DNA from 4 places in the Cronobacter turicensis genome. Region 3 is predicted to be linked to each of the others. Evidence: predicted binding sites of a transcription regulator. Region 3 holds the regulator's gene; each other region holds the start of a gene.
What was found. Region 3 encodes PurR, which represses purine synthesis genes. Its sites were predicted from a motif close to CANGCAAACGTTTGCNTG; they were not measured.
Positions count from the first base shown of each region.

Region 1: the regulator PurR is predicted to act here: its motif matches at 1,460-1,477, upstream of AB8W27_RS13115 (amino acid aminotransferase).
Region 2: the regulator PurR is predicted to act here: its motif matches at 1,726-1,743, upstream of purT (formate-dependent phosphoribosylglycinamide formyltransferase).
Region 4: the regulator PurR is predicted to act here: its motif matches at 1,401-1,418, upstream of pyrC (dihydroorotase).

Region 1 is NZ_CP165997.1:2,733,107-2,737,022, reverse strand. It holds gene AB8W27_RS13120 (MBL fold metallo-hydrolase) at 1-148, shown strand, start outside; gene AB8W27_RS13115 (amino acid aminotransferase) at 206-1,396, opposite strand; gene AB8W27_RS13110 (porin) at 1,582-2,682, opposite strand; gene asnS (asparagine--tRNA ligase) at 3,216-3,916, opposite strand, start outside.
Region 2 is NZ_CP165997.1:1,716,250-1,720,165, reverse strand. It holds gene AB8W27_RS08260 (tellurite resistance TerB family protein) at 1-563, opposite strand, end outside; gene yebF (protein YebF) at 678-1,025, opposite strand; gene AB8W27_RS08250 (YebG family protein) at 1,300-1,650, opposite strand; gene purT (formate-dependent phosphoribosylglycinamide formyltransferase) at 1,783-2,961, shown strand; gene AB8W27_RS08240 (bifunctional 4-hydroxy-2-oxoglutarate aldolase/2-dehydro-3-deoxy-phosphogluconate aldolase) at 3,016-3,654, opposite strand; gene edd (phosphogluconate dehydratase) at 3,712-3,916, opposite strand, start outside.
Region 3 is NZ_CP165997.1:2,290,577-2,294,492, reverse strand. It holds gene punC (purine nucleoside transporter PunC) at 177-1,352, opposite strand; gene punR (DNA-binding transcriptional activator PunR) at 1,464-2,375, shown strand; gene purR (HTH-type transcriptional repressor PurR) at 2,394-3,419, opposite strand; gene AB8W27_RS10955 (YnhF family membrane protein) at 3,712-3,801, shown strand.
Region 4 is NZ_CP165997.1:2,632,738-2,636,653, forward strand. It holds gene grxB (glutaredoxin 2) at 26-673, shown strand; gene AB8W27_RS12605 (lipoprotein) at 792-1,352, shown strand; gene pyrC (dihydroorotase) at 1,481-2,527, shown strand; gene dinI (DNA damage-inducible protein I) at 2,613-2,858, shown strand; gene bssS (biofilm formation regulator BssS) at 3,182-3,436, shown strand; gene solA (N-methyl-L-tryptophan oxidase) at 3,554-3,916, shown strand, end outside.

The sequences.
Region 1 (3,916 bases), 440 kb from region 3:
TCACAGCCAGCTTATCGATGCCATCAAGCGTAAGCTGCTGCCGCTCGGCGATGACGTTACCTTTATTCCCGGCCACGGCCCGATGTCAACGCTCGGTCACGAGCGCCTGCACAATCCTTTCCTGCAGGATGAAATGCCGGTCTGGTAATGTCTTGCCAATAAAAAAGGGCCGCACTGTGCGGCCCTTTTGTTTTTTACACCGTCATTACAGCACAGCGACGATAGCTTCGCACAGCGGCGCCATGTTATCCGGCGTCATGCCCGCCACGTTCACACGTCCGGACGCCACCGCATACACGCCAAACTCTTCACGCAGACGCAGCACCTGCTCTTTGGTCAGGCCGCTGAACGAGAACATGCCGTTCTGTTTGGTGATAAAGCTGAAATCGCGGTTTGCGCCTTTCTCCGCCAGCGTATTCACAAACAGCTGACGCATACGCTGGATGCGCTGGCGCATGTCGGTCAGCTCCTGCTCCCACATGGTACGCAGGGCCTCGTTGCTGAGAATAGTCGCCACGACCGACGCGCCGTGTGCCGGCGGGTTGGAGTAGTTGGCGCGAATGCAGGATTTCATCTGGCTGAATGCGCGGTCTGCGGCGTCGGCTTCTGCCGCCACCAGCGTACAGGCGCCGACGCGCTCGTTGTACAGACCGAAGTTTTTGGAGTAAGAGCTCGCGACGATAAGTTCTTTATGCAGAGCAGCGAACGCACGCAGGCCTTCAGCATCTTCTTCCAGACCGCGGGCAAAGCCCTGGTAGGCGAAGTCAAACAGCGGCAGCCAGCCTTTTTCGACAGACAGCTTCGCCAGCTGTTCCCACTGATCCAGCGTCGGGTCAATGCCGGTCGGGTTGTGGCAGCAGCCGTGGAACAGCACCACGTCACCCGCCTGCGCTTCCTGCAGGCTGCTTAACAGGCCGTCGAAATCGAGCGTATGGTTCGCGGCGTCATAGTAAGCGTATTCACGCACTTCCAGCCCGGCGGAATTGAACACGCCTTTATGGTTCGGCCAGCTCGGGTTAGAGACCCAGACGCGTTTGACGTCGGTATTTTTGGCGAGGAAATCCGCCGCGACACGCAGCGCGCCGGTGCCGCCTGGGGTCTGCGCCGTGCGGGCGCGTTTATCGCTAATAATATGGCTGCCTTTACCGAACAGCAGTTCCTGCGTGCAGCGGCCGAATTCGGGAATACCGTCAATGCCGAGGTAGTTTTTGGTGGTTTCATTTTCCAGCAGATATTGTTCTGCTTTTTTAACGCTGGTCAGAACCGGGGTCTTACCGGTTTCATCCTTGTAAACACCAATGCCTAAGTTAATTTTGGTTGGGCGATCGTCGGCACGAAACAGATCGGCCAGGCCAAGGATCGGGTCGGCTGGGGCGGCGGTAATGTTCTCAAACATGACGAGGTTCCATTGTGATTTCAGAAGGGAAATTCGCTATCAGGTTAACGGGAGATTTACAAAATGCCAACCGTTTGCCCGGAAAAGTTACGTGGATCGCAAAAGTTGGCAGAATTTTCTTTTACGCATAAAAAAACAGGGCCGAAGCCCTGTTTTTTCGCTATCAGACAACAAGGTTGTGCTGATTAGAACTGGTAGGTCGCAGCCAGTGCAACCTGGTCGTCACGACCGTTAACGATACCCACGTTACGAGCGTAAGCGTCGTTATCGATCAGGTTGATCTGGTAGTCAACGTATACGTTGAAGTTTTTGTTGAAGTAGTAGTAAGCACCAACTTCAACATATTTCTGCAGGTCAGCATCGCCGCCATCGAAGGTGCCACGAGCAGTCAGGTTTTTACCTTTAGACTGTACGTAAGACAGGGACGGACGCAGACCGAAATCGAACTGGTACTGAGCGATCGCTTCAAAGTTCTGAGTTTTGTTCGCAAAGGTGTTATCAGCTTCGCGAGTCATGTTGCGAGTCTCAGCATACACGGTCGCCAGGTACAGGTTGTTAGCATCGTACTTGGCACCAACTGCCCATGCTTCAGCGCGATCGCCTTTATCATCCAGTTTCTGCTGAAGAGTACGGTTAGAGTTGCTGTACGCACCAATCAGGCTGAAGCCTTCGCCAAAATCGTAACCCAGTGAGTAACCAACGCCATCGCCGTTAGAAGTAGCAACGTTATCACGGTCGTTTTTACCCTGATACTGGATACCAAAGTTCAGACCGTCAGCCAGGCCGAAGAAGCCGGTGTTACGGTAAGTCAGAACACCAGTGGTACGGCCGGTCATGAAGTTATCAGAATAGTTAGCCCAGGTCATACCGGAGTAAGACGGTGCCATATCGGTGTAGGATTCAACATCGTATACGATACCGTAATTACGGCCGTAATCGATGGAGCCCGCGTCCGCAATTTTCAGACCAGCAAAGGCCAGACGGGTACGGTTAGAGTTGTTAGCGCCCTGCTCAGATTCAGCGCTGGTCGCATACGCACGGTATTCCCACTGACCATAACCGGTCAGCTGATCGTTAATCTGAGTTTCGCCTTTGAAGCCCAGCTGAGCGTAAGTCGCATCACCATTGCTGGTGTTGTCGCCTGATGTCACGAAATCGTGTTCAGCAGTAACTTTGCCGTAAAGATCCAGTTTGTTGCCGTTTTTGTTATAGATTTCTGCAGCGTTTGCTGCACCGGCTACCAGCAGGGCAGGGATAACCACTGCCAGGATATTGCGCTTCATCATTATTTATTACCCTCATTGGTTTTTTTGAACACCTGCCACTGCCGTCAATAATTCATTACGGAACTATTGATGAGAGTTTGGTGTCTTTCTGTGTCTGTCTGGCATCTTTCCATTCATATAATCGTTTCGCTACCCGGAAAGTGCTACAAATGTCTAAATCGAGTAACAAAAAGAAATATTGTGTAAGAATTTATTAATGAAAGGGAACTTTGTGAGAGACCTCAAATTTATTACTTAGGTGAATGAATTTTGCTCATTCCTTTCTTATATATATGAAAAACTTATCATTAATTTAGATAAGGTGCATTTTTATACAATTGTAAGCAGCAGATGTTTTTTTCAGGATGGGATGGATGGAAGTCCAGAAGTCTGTGGAAGTTGTGTACAAATATGCTATAGCGAAGCGGCGTCAAAAAAAGCCATTAGATAATTGATGAATTTTTATACACGGCAAAAGTCATCGAAACCGTAATAAAAAATGAACAATAAGAGGCTGGCAGAAAAAAGGGCCAGCAAGCTGGCCCCTCTGAGGATTAGAAGTTCGCGTTGCGCGGGGTACGCGGGAAGGGGATAACGTCGCGCACGTTCTGAACGCCGGTTACGTAGGCGATCAGACGTTCAAAGCCGAGACCAAAACCGGCGTGCGGCACGGTGCCGTAACGGCGCAGGTCGCGATACCACCAGTAGTCTTCTTTATTAAGGCCCATTTCTTCCATGCGCGCATCCAGCACGTCGAGACGCTCTTCACGCTGGGAGCCGCCGATGATTTCACCGATGCCCGGCGCGAGGACGTCCATCGCCGCCACGGTTTTGCCATCTTCGTTAAGGCGCATATAGAACGCCTTGATGTCTTTCGGGTAGTTTTTCACTACCACCGGCGCTTTGAAGTGTTTCTCGGCGAGATAGCGTTCATGCTCGGATGCCAGATCTACGCCCCAGTAAACCGGGTTCTCGAATTTCTCGCCGCTTTTCTCCAGAATGGCGACCGCGTCGGTGTAGTCCACCTGCGCGAAGTCTGCGGAGATGAAACGCTCCAGACGGTCGATGGCTTCTTTATCCACGCGCTCGGCGAAGAACTTCATGTCGTCCATGCGTTCATCCAGCACCGCTTTGAAGACATATTTCAGCATCGCTTCCGCGAGGCCCGCCACGTCGTTCAGGTTAGCGAACGCCACTTCCGGCTCCAGCATCCAGAACTCCGCGAGGTGGCGGCTGGTGTTGGAGTTTTCAGCGC
Region 2 (3,916 bases), 570 kb from region 3:
TCGATATCGATTGCCGCACAGCTCAGGAAGTAAAGCTCCAGCGCCTCTTCTTCGTTTTTCACGTCGGCGGCAAGACGCATCGGATCGAGCGGCTGATTAATCGCCTGCTCCACCAGTACGCGCCCCTGCGCTTCAATACCGGCTTCACGCAGCTGACGTTCAATGGCTGCGCGCTCGCTGTCATCAATGTGCCCGTCGCTTTTAGCGGCGAACACCAGCGCCAGCACAAGACGCTCTGCGCGGCGATCCAGCGGCGTGTGCTGCTGGCCGTACTGCGGCTCATCCTGATGCGCGGCGCGAATTCTGTCTTTGTATTTGTTCCACAGCACCGTCCCGGCAACGGCACCGCCGCCCACCAGCAATGCGCCGCCGCCATATTTCGCGAGCAGTTTGCGCGATGATTTGCTGGCCACCAATAAGCCCGCGAGACCGCCGAGCGCGCCGGGGGTGATCAGATTACTGAGTCCTTTGGAGCGCAATGCATCCTGAATGCCGGACTTACCGGATGCAGCTGCGCCGCTTTGCCCCAGCATTGACTGAAGCTGTGTTAACCAGTTGCTCATTATGTTCCTCTGCGCTGATGAGTGATAACCCAAGCGTAAGCGAGCGGACGTCAAGATGTGTCGGGGAACCGCAAGGAAGGGAAAAGACGCGGCCCCGGTAAGGGCCGCAGAGGATCAGTGCTGATAGTGCGCCTGGCCCGCGGCGCAGTCGACCATCACCTGGTAGTGAATATCGGTGTTTTTACCGCGCACGGTCAGCGGCACTTTCCATTTATCGTTTTTGCCCACGATCTCTTTGCTGTTGATCCAGGCGACCGGATCGGCCTGCCCCAGCGTTTTCTGATCGTCAGCCCATTTCACAATACGGTTTTGCAGATAGTCGCGCTTGACGCTCGCCGCGATACCTTCCGCCGTCATGCCTTCGCATTTCGGGAAATGCACCTGGCGCGGGTCATCCGCGTGCGCAGCGCTTGCGGCGGTGAGTAATGCAAAAGAAATCAGGGCTCCTGCGATTTTTTTCATCGTGCTTCTCCGAAGACGGGTGATGAAAAAAGTCTGGTACAAAAACAGCGAAGCGCAAGGGAACCCTACAAAATGAGGGGGTAAAACTGAGGGGGGAACGTGAGAGTAGGCAGCGGACAGCGGACTATGTAACCGTAGTCCCACCCAAAACACCCGCTAACGTGAAAATGGTACTCACGTTGAGCAAACGCGAAAGATCAGCCGCAAGAACCCGACGCGCGAGAAACCGCGCCGCTGGCGCTATAATGCCGCCAGCGGCACAGGGAGAAGACGATCAGGCCGCTTTGGTGCGTTTACGCGCGCTGTGCAGCGCGACAGCGCCCTCTTCACCTTCAGCCGACGCTTCCGGGGCAGCTTCTGCCGCGCCGTCAGTGTGCTCGCTGGTTTCCTGCGGCAGACGACCGGTGCGCACGATAGTGCTGAGGTTGTCTTTCTGCTCGGCCATCCACAGCGCCAGCTGCTCGACCTGACCTTCCGCGAAACCGACAGGCGCCTGTCCCAGCCAGCCTTCCAGGGCTTCGGCTAAGTCCAGCATTTTGTCCCAGGCGTCGGCTTCCTTCTTACTGGCAAATGACATTTTTTCCACACCCTCACGGATAACGACGTATTTAATTTCTACCGCCATGATGCAACTCCCGTTACTGTATTTATATACAGTATAAACCTGCGCGAACCGAAATGCAAACCGTCTGCGATGCGCAAAGCAAACGTTTTCGTATATACTGCCGCCAGAATTTCACACAGCAGGAATACCGCTATGGCTATGTTAGGTACCGCACTGCGCCCGTCAGCAACCCGCGTGATGCTGCTTGGCTCAGGAGAACTCGGAAAAGAAGTGGCGCTTGAATGCCAGCGTCTGGGCATTGAGGTGATCGCCGTTGATCGCTACGCCGATGCGCCCGCCATGCAGGTGGCGCACCGCAGTCACGTTATCAATATGCTCGACGGCGCAGCGCTGAAAAAACTGGTAGCGCAGGAGATGCCGGACTTTATCGTGCCGGAAATCGAAGCTATCGCCACCGACGCGCTCGTTGAGCTTGAACAGCAGGGCCAGCGCGTGGTGCCTGGCGCCCGCGCCGCCCGTCTGACCATGAACCGTGAAGGCATCCGTCGCCTCGCCGCCGAAGAGCTTGGCCTGCCGACCTCAACTTATCGCTTCGCCGAAAACGAAGCGGAATTTCGCGAGGCGGTGGCGGAAATCGGCCTGCCGTGCATCGTCAAACCGGTCATGAGTTCCTCCGGCAAGGGCCAGAGCGTTGTTCGTAGCAGCGATGCGCTGGACGGTGCCTGGCAGTATGCGCAGCAGGGCGGACGCGCCGGCGCGGGGAAAGTCATCGTCGAAGGCGTAGTGCAGTTTGATTTTGAAATCACGCTACTCACCATCAGCGCCGTGGACGGCGTGCATTTCTGCGCGCCTATCGGTCATCGCCAGGAAGACGGCGATTACCGCGAATCCTGGCAGCCCCAACAGATGAGCGAGGCGGCGCTGGCGCGCGCCCAGGAGATTGCGCAGAAGGTGGTGCAGGCGCTCGGCGGTTACGGCCTGTTCGGCGTCGAGCTGTTTGTCTGCGGCGACGAGGTGATATTCAGTGAAGTATCGCCACGGCCGCACGATACCGGGATGGTGACGCTTATCTCTCAGGATCTCTCAGAGTTCGCGCTGCACGTGCGCGCGTTTCTCGGTCTGCCGGTCGGCGGTATTCGCCAGTACGGCCCGGCCGCCTCGGCGGTGATCCTGCCGACGCTGAAAAGTGATGACGTGAAGTTTGGCGAGCTCTCCGGGGCATTGGGCGCCGGTCTGCAACTGCGCCTCTTCGGCAAGCCGGAAATCGACGGTTCACGCCGTCTGGGCGTGGCGCTCGCCACCGGCGAGACGGTTGATGACGCCATCGCGCGCGCGAAGGCCTCCGCCGCCGCCGTGATCGTAAAAGGCTAAAAAAAACGCGCCGCCCGTGAAGGCGGCGCGCTGCATTTCAGGTCGCGTAAAAAGTTACTGCGCGCCTTCCACCGCTTCGCGGGCAAGTTTCGTAATGCGATCCCAGTCGCCCGCTTCCATCGCATCCGCCGGCACCAGCCAGGAGCCGCCGATGCACAGCACGCTTTTTAGCGCCAGATAGTCACGGTAGTTGGCAGGCGAAATGCCGCCCGTCGGGCAGAAACGCACCTGGGAGAACGGGCCTGCGATAGCCTGCAGCGCTTTGGTGCCGCCGTTGGCTTCCGCCGGGAAGAATTTAAACTCTTTCAGGCCGTAATCCATGCCCAGCATCAGTTCGGAAACGGTGCTGATGCCAGGGATCAGCGGGATGGTGCCTTCGGTCGCGGCTTTCAGCAGCGGCTCGGTGAGGCCCGGGCTGATGGCGAACTGCGCGCCAGCCTCAGTCACCTCTTTGAGCTGCTGCGCGTTCAGCACGGTGCCCGCGCCGATGATGGCGTCCGGCACTTCTTTGGCGATAGCGCGGATAGCGTCCATCGCACATGCGGTGCGCAGGGTCACTTCCAGCACGCGCACGCCGCCTGCCAGCAACGCCTTCGCCATCGGGACCGCGTGCTCCAGCTTGTTAATCACAATCACCGGCACGACCGGACCGCTTTTCAGGATCTGTTCGGCACTCGTTTTCCAGTTTTTCATCTGTGGATCTCTCCCGCCATTTTTAAAGAGTGTGGCGCGCGCCTGCGCACCTGATAGTTAAAAGTCGATGCAGGTCGCGCCCTGCTCCGCCCCGGACAGTTTTTCACGCAGCGCACCGAACAGCTCGCGCCCCGTTCCCACGCGCTGGGCGCTGAGATTCGGGTGGTAAGGCTCACGCCGCGCCAGTTCGTCTTCATCCACCAGCAGCGTCAGTTCGCCGGTCTGTCCGTTGACGCGGATGATATCGCCGTCGCGCACTTTC
Region 3 (3,916 bases):
AGGAAGGGAGATGACCCTTGCCAGAAATGTCATTCCAAATAAAAACGGGAGCCAGCGGCTCCCGTTACTACATAATATTTATGCTAATTATCGTAGAGCCGCGAACCAGTATAGGCCTCGCTTTACGATGATTCAACCGTTGACCGTTAGCAAGCTAATCACAAAATTTCATATTATCACGCGACTGATGACTGCGTGACCCGATGACGCCCGCGCAGCAGGAACCCAAGCCCCGCCAGTAGTACGGTTGCCAGCATGACGCTGGTGGTCGAAAGCAGCGGCGTGGCGACCAGCCATGACACCACCAGACTTGCCACAAAACAGAGCCCAAGCTGGAGCGTATTTTGCAGCGCGGCGGCGCGTCCGGTGGCCTGCGGGAACGGCAACAGCGCAGCGGCGACCACAATCGGGTAGATGGCGCCGTTCGCCATGGCCATCAGGCAGAAGGGGATGAGCAGGGTGGTGAGCGTAACCGCCTCGCTTAATCCCACAAGCCAGGTGGCGAGTACGCTCAACGCAAAGCCTGCCAGCAGCCACGGCAGCAGCGTCTCACCCTGCCATTTTTGCAGCGCGCTGCGACAGCCGTAACCGCCTATCAGAAATGCGATGGTTTGCGGCACATAGCTCAGGCCAATCACCGCCGGGCTGTAGCCCATCTCATGCAGGATAAACGGCGAGCCGGTGAGCCAGGCGAAAAAGCTGGCGGAGCAGGCGGCGTAAATCAGCACATTGCCGCTGTAGACGCGCGAGCGCAGCAGCATCATAAAGCTCAGCGGTTCGCCGCCTTTATTGCCCTGCGGCGCGCCCGAAGGCAGACGCAGCGCCGGAATAATCAGCAATACCGTGATGGCAAACAGCACCACGAAAATCGCCTGCCAGGAAAAGTGGTTCAGGATCCAGCTGCCCAGCAGCGGCGCCAGCGCCGGAGAAAGGCCGACCAGCGGCATGATGGTCGCGAAAATGCGGCGCGCCTGCTGCGCCGGGTAGCGGTCGGTCACCAGCGCCTGCCAGCTCACCGCGGCGGAGCAGACCCCCACGGCCTGAATAAAGCGCAGCGCCAGCAGCGCGCCTGCGCTCTCTACCCAGACGGTGCCAAGGCAGGCGAGGGCGAAAATCCCCAGCCCCGCCAGCAGTACCGGACGGCGGCCAAAACGGTCAGAGAGGGGGCCCCAGACCAGCTGCGCCAGCGCGAATCCCGCCAGAAACAGGCTCAGCGAGGCGCTGATGGCCGATGGCGCCGTGTGTAAGTCCGCCTCGATAACGGCGAACGCGGGCAGGTACATATCGGTCGCCAGAAAGCCGAGCACGCTCAGCCCGGCCAGCCAGCAAAGAAATCCTTTATCAGGTCGCATCACAATGACTCACTTCTTAATACGCGAAAGAGCCCGGAGTGTACGGAGTGCAAACCGGCTTGTGAAACGCTAATATTTGCCGTTTCCATTCAAAAATTTTGCAGGCAGAAAATGTGGTCTGAATATTCTCTGGAAGTCGTCGACGCCGTCGCGCGCACTGGCAGCTTCACCGCGGCGGCGGCGGAACTGCACCGCGTGCCTTCTGCCGTGAGCTATACGGTGCGTCAGCTTGAGGAATGGCTCGCGGTGTCGCTCTTTGAGCGACGCCATCGCGATGTGGTGCTGACGCCTGCGGGCGCCTGGTTTTTACGCGAGGGGCGTTCTGTTATCAAAAAAATGATGATCACCCGTCAGCAGTGCCAGCAGATAGCCAACGGCTGGCGCGGGCAGCTTTCCATCGCGGTGGACAATATCGTGCGGCCTGAGCGCACCCGCCAGCTGGTGCTCGATTTCTACCGGCACTTTTCCGATGTCGAGTTGCAGGTGTCGCAGGAGGTGTTTAACGGCGTCTGGGATGCGCTGGCGGATGGGCGCGTGGAACTTGCCATCGGCGCCACGCAGGCGATCCCGGTGGGCGGGCGGTTCGCGTTCCGCGATATGGGCATGCTGAGCTGGCGCTGCGTGGTGGCGCATCATCATCCGCTGGCGCAGCATGAAGGCGCGCTAAGCGATGACAGGCTGCGTGATTACCCGTCGCTGGTGCTGGAAGATACCTCGCGATCGCTGCCCAAACGCATCACCTGGCTGCTGGATAACCAGCGACGCGTGGTGGTGCCGGACTGGCACTGCGCCGCTGATGCGCTTAGCGAAGGGCTCTGTATCGGCATGGTGCCGACGCATTTCGCCAAGCCATGGCTGGATCGCGAAGAGTGGCGCGCGCTGACGCTGGAAAACCCGTTCCCGGACGCCGCCTGCTGCCTGACGTGGCGACAAAGCGACGCCTCGCCCGCGCTGCGCTGGCTGCTTGATTATCTGGGGGACAGTGAAACGCTGAACAAGGAGTGGCTGCGGGAGCCGCAGTGATACGGCTCCCGGAAGGGATTAACGACGATAGTCGCGGAACGGGCCGTCCGCCACCGAGCGGCGTTCGATAAGGCGCGGGTGCACCTCGATGGTCTGCGACTCTTCGCGTTTGTTAACGATGCGATCGAGCAGCATATTGAACGCGGTCTGGCCCAGCGTCTCTTTCGGCTGATGGATTGTCGTCAGCGCCGGGCTGAAGAAGCGGGCGTTGCGTACGTTATCGTAGCCGATAATCGAAATATCCTGCGGCACGCGCAGGCCCATCTCATCGGCCGCGCAGATAGCGCCCATCGCCATGATATCGCCGCCGCAGAAGACGGCGGTAGGGCGCTGCGGCTGCGAGAGGATCTGCTGCATCGCGCGATAACCGGATTCCGGTTCGAAATCGCCCTGCACGATCCAGTTCTCCGGCACCTTGATGGCCGCTTCTTCCAGCGCTTTCATGAAGCCGGAAAAACGCCCGACGCCGGTGTTGCGCTCAAGCTGCCCCGGGATCACGCCGATATCGCGATGGCCGCGCTCGATAAGATAACGCCCCGCGAGATAACCGCCCTGGAACGCGTTATCGATAACCGAGTCGGTGAAATCCGCTTTAGCTTCGCCCCAGTCCATCACCACCATCGGGATATGACGGTACTCTTCGAGCGTGGACAGCAGCGGCTCCGGGTATTCCGAACACATCACCAGCAGGCCGTCGACGCGCTTTTGCGCCATCATCGACAGATACGCGCGCTGTTTTTCCAGATTGTTATGCGCATTACCGAGGATCAGCGTATAGCCTTTTGCAAAGCAGCTGTTTTCTACAGCTTCGATGATTTCTGCAAAGTAGGGCGCTTCGCTACTGGTCGCCAGCAGCCCGATAGATTTGGTGTGGTTCACCTTCAGGCTGCGCGCCACGGCGCTTGGCGAATAATGTAATTCTTTGATAGCCGCCCATACCGCGTTGCGCGTCTCTTCCGCCACAAAACGGGTTTTGTTAATTACATGTGAGACTGTTGTTGTGGAAACGTTGGCTCGCTTCGCGACGTCTTTAATTGTTGCCATTAATAATCACTCCAGACCCCTGGCTGAGCCCTGCAAAATCACGGGTTAATCGTTTGCCTGTACACACCCCTGTTTGCCACGAGGGGACGTGCGGCATGCCGGGAAACGCGACATTTATCGTGAGGAGGGGTCGATGGCCGGTACCGAATAAAGTAGCGACGAATTTTGGCTTATCTTTATCGAAAGGGGAAGAGGGAAAACGCATATCTGGTTAAATGTCGCAGGATTTTTCGGCCCGTTTATGCAAAAATGCGCACTACCTGATTTTTATGGGGTCTTTAAGGAGAATACCATGAGTACCGATCTGAAATTTTCGCTGGTCACTACCCTTGTTGTGCTGGGTCTTATTGTGGCGGGCGCTTTTACCGCCATCCTGCATTAAGCGCCAGGCGGGAGTGCGCCTGCGTTCTCCCGCTTTCTTATACCATTCCTGCGCTTAAACGCCTTTCGCTCGCCGTTCCCTTTCTTTTTCACGCTATTTCCTTATGATTCGCTAA
Region 4 (3,916 bases), 340 kb from region 3:
CAGTAACCTGAGCAGGAGGAGAAACGTGAAGTTATATATTTACGATCACTGTCCGTTCTGTCTGAAAGCGCGCATGATTTTCGGGCTCAAAAACCTTCCGGTAGAGCTTATCGTGATGTCGAACGATGACGAAGCCACTCCCACCCGCATGATAGGCCAGAAAATGGCCCCGATTCTGCAAAAAGACGACAGCCGCTACCTGCCGGAAAGCATGGATATCGTTCACTACGTCGATAATCTTGATGGCAAACCGCTGCTCACCGGCAAGCGCAACCCGGCGATTGAAGAGTGGCTGCGCCGCGTTAACGGCTACATTAACCGTCTGCTGCTGCCGCGCTTTGCCAAAGCCCCGTTCGATGAGTTCGCCACGCCTGAAGCGCGTCGTTACTTTACCGAGAAAAAAGAGGCGGCGATTGGCTCCTTTGACGACCATATGGCCCACTCCGCCGGGCTGATTAAAAACATCAGCGACGACCTGCGCGCGCTCGACAAGCTTATCGTCCAGCCGAACGCCGTGAACGGCGAACTCTCTGAAGATGACATTCATCTTTTCCCGCTGCTGCGCAATCTGACGCTGGTCGCTGGCGTCAACTACCCTACCCGCGTCGCGGACTATCGCGACAACATGGCCAAGCAGACGCAAATTAATCTGCTCTCCAGAATGGCTATCTGACGATCCCGCCGGTGGCCTCCACCGGCGTTTTAAGCCGAATCCGCTTTTGCCGCTTCCACTGGCGGGGCATCCTGCTTTGTGTCAGGATCGCCCGACAGCACCAGAACGAGGGAAGCTCATGAAAAAAATGTTAGTCGCCGCGGCACTTATCGTCAGCGGCTTGCTGGTGGGATGTAACCAGCTCACGCAATACACCGTCACCGAACAGGACATCAACCAGGCGCTGCAAAAGCGCAATAACTACGCCAAAGATATCGGCGTGCCGGGTCTTGCCGACGCGCATATCGTCCTGACCAACCTGAACAGCGCGATTGGCCGTGAAGAGCCGAATAAAATCACGCTCAACGGCGATGCGAGTCTCGATATGACATCGCTTTTCGGTAACCAGAAAGCGCTGGTAAAGCTGAAACTGAAAGCCCTGCCAACGTTTGATAAAGAAAAAGGCGCTATTTATCTGCGCGAGATGGAAGTCGTCGACAGCAGCATCACGCCGGACAAAATGGCGCCGGTGCTGGAAACCCTGATGCCCTATCTGAACAAATCGCTGCGCAGTTACTTCGAACAGCGCCCGGCTTACGTGCTGAGCGAAGACCGCACCCAGGGCGAAGCGCTGGCGAAGAAATTCGCCAAAGGGCTGGAAGTGAAGCCTGGCGAAATCGTGATCCCACTGACTGATTAATGTGATACCGGGGGCGCGACGCCCCCGAATTTTCAGGAAAAGGATGCAAAGGAAAACGTTTACGCTTATCCTTAGTGCCCGGCATAAAACCAGCCATTACTGACTGTTTCCCCAAGCCGGAGCCTTCCATGACTGCACAACCCCAGGTTTTAACTATCCGCCGCCCTGACGACTGGCATGTTCATCTGCGCGATGGCGACATGCTGAAAACCGTCGTGCCTTACACCAGCGAAACTTACGGGCGCGCTATCGTCATGCCAAACCTGGCGCCGCCGGTCACGACCGTGGAAGCCGCTATCGCCTACCGCCAGCGCATTCTCGACGCCGTGCCGGAACACCACACGTTTGAACCTCTGATGACCTGCTACCTGACCGACACACTGGATGCGGACGAGCTGGAGCGCGGTTTTCAGCAAGGCGTCTTTACCGCCGCCAAGCTCTACCCGGCAAACGCCACGACGAACTCCAGCCACGGCGTGACCAGCATCGATAACATCATGACGGTGCTGGAGCGAATGGAGAAACTCGGCATGCCGCTGCTGGTGCATGGCGAAGTGACCCACAGCGATGTCGATATTTTCGATCGCGAAGCGCGGTTTATCGAGACGGTTATGGAGCCGCTCAGACAACGTCTGCCGGGGCTGAAAGTGGTCTTTGAGCACATTACCACCAAAGACGCGGCCGACTACGTACGCGAGGGCAACACGCTGCTCGGGGCCACTATTACGCCGCAGCACCTGATGTTTAACCGCAACCACATGCTCGCAGGCGGCATTCGTCCACATCTTTACTGCCTGCCGATCCTCAAGCGTAACGTACACCAGCAGGCGCTGCGCGAACTGGTCGCGAGCGGCTGCGATCGCGTGTTTCTCGGCACCGACTCCGCCCCGCATGCGCGCCATCGTAAAGAGGCCAGCTGCGGCTGCGCGGGCTGCTTCAACGCGCCTTCGGCGCTGGGGGCGTACGCCACCGTGTTTGAAGAGATGAACGCGCTGGCGCACTTTGAGGCGTTTACCTCGATTAACGGCCCGCGTTTTTACGGCCTGCCGGTGAATGAAGATACCGTGACGCTGGCGCGTGAAGAAGGCGTCATGCCGGAAACGATAACTGTCGCCGACGATACGCTGGTGCCGTTCCTCGCCGGTGAAGCGGTGCGCTGGACGGTAAAACGCTAAGCGCACGCTAAAAAAATCACACCCCCTGTTGCATGTCGCCCGGCAAGCCTGTATATATATACAGTATGATTAACAGGGGGTTGTTATGCGTATTGAAGTGACTATCGCCAAAACCACGCCGCTGCCGCCGGGCGCTATCGACGCGCTGGCCTGCGAGCTATCCCGCCGTATTGAAAGCCATTATCCGGAAATGCCGAATCATGTCAGCGTGCGCTATGCCGCCGCTAATCAACTGTCGGTGCTGGGTGGCGCGAAAGAAGATAAAGATCGCATCAGCGAAATTCTTCAGGAAACCTGGGAGAGCGCTGACGACTGGTTTACCACTGATTAACCCTCATAACTGTCTTCTCTATGGTGTCAGTTTTTCCGGGCTTCGCCGCCCGGTTTTTTATATTTGTCCTGCCTTTTTCTGCGATAGCGCGTTTTTTCCCTTTTAAGCATTTATCTCATTGATCGACTCTCTTAACAAAAATTTGCGAATAATTTGCCGTTTTATTGTTCAGTGAATTCAAAATCTCGAAAAAAATGTGTGTCAGGGTATTTATTTCTGCCCCATTTTCCTTTATTGGTTGATATACTTTATTTGCTTCAGAGATAAGAAAAGCCGCATTGAACCTCATGAGTCGTTGTCTATAAACACGTATAAAGGGGGTTATGATGGAAAAAAATGAAGTAATACAGACGCATCCCCTTGTTGGATGGGACATCAGCACCGTCGATAGCTATGACGCACTGATGCTGCGGTTGCACTATCAATCCTCTCCGCAAGTGGATCGCGAAGCGACCGAAGTCGGCCAGACATTATGGCTAACGACCGATGTAGCAAGACAATTTATTTCTATCTTAGAAGCCGGCATTGCAAAAATTGAATCCGGTGAGTACCAGGAAAGCGATTATCGCAAGCACTGATAACGTGCTTTTCTTAAAACTCAAAGGCATCCTCCGGGGTGCCTTTATTTTTTCCTGCTTGAGAATTGTCCTGCTCTTAATTACTCTGCTAACCAATGGTTTTCACGGAGTAATTTCATGGAATACGATCTGATTATCATCGGTAGCGGATCAACAGGCGCAGCGGCCGGTTATTACGCGACTCGCGCCGGGCTTAACGTATTAATGATAGACAGCGCCCATCCGCCCCATCAGGAAGGCAGCCACCACGGCGACACACGTCTTATCCGTCACGCTTACGGCGAAGGCGAGCGTTATGTGCCGCTGGTACTGCGCGCTCAGGCGCTGTGGGATGAGCTGACAGAACTCGGCGGCGAGCGTATTTTCGAGCGTACCGGCGTGATTAATGTCGGCCCCGCGGATTCCGAATTTCTGGCGAATGTCGCTGACAGCGCCGCACGCTGGCAACTGCCGCTGGAAAAACTGACCGGTGACGAGGTT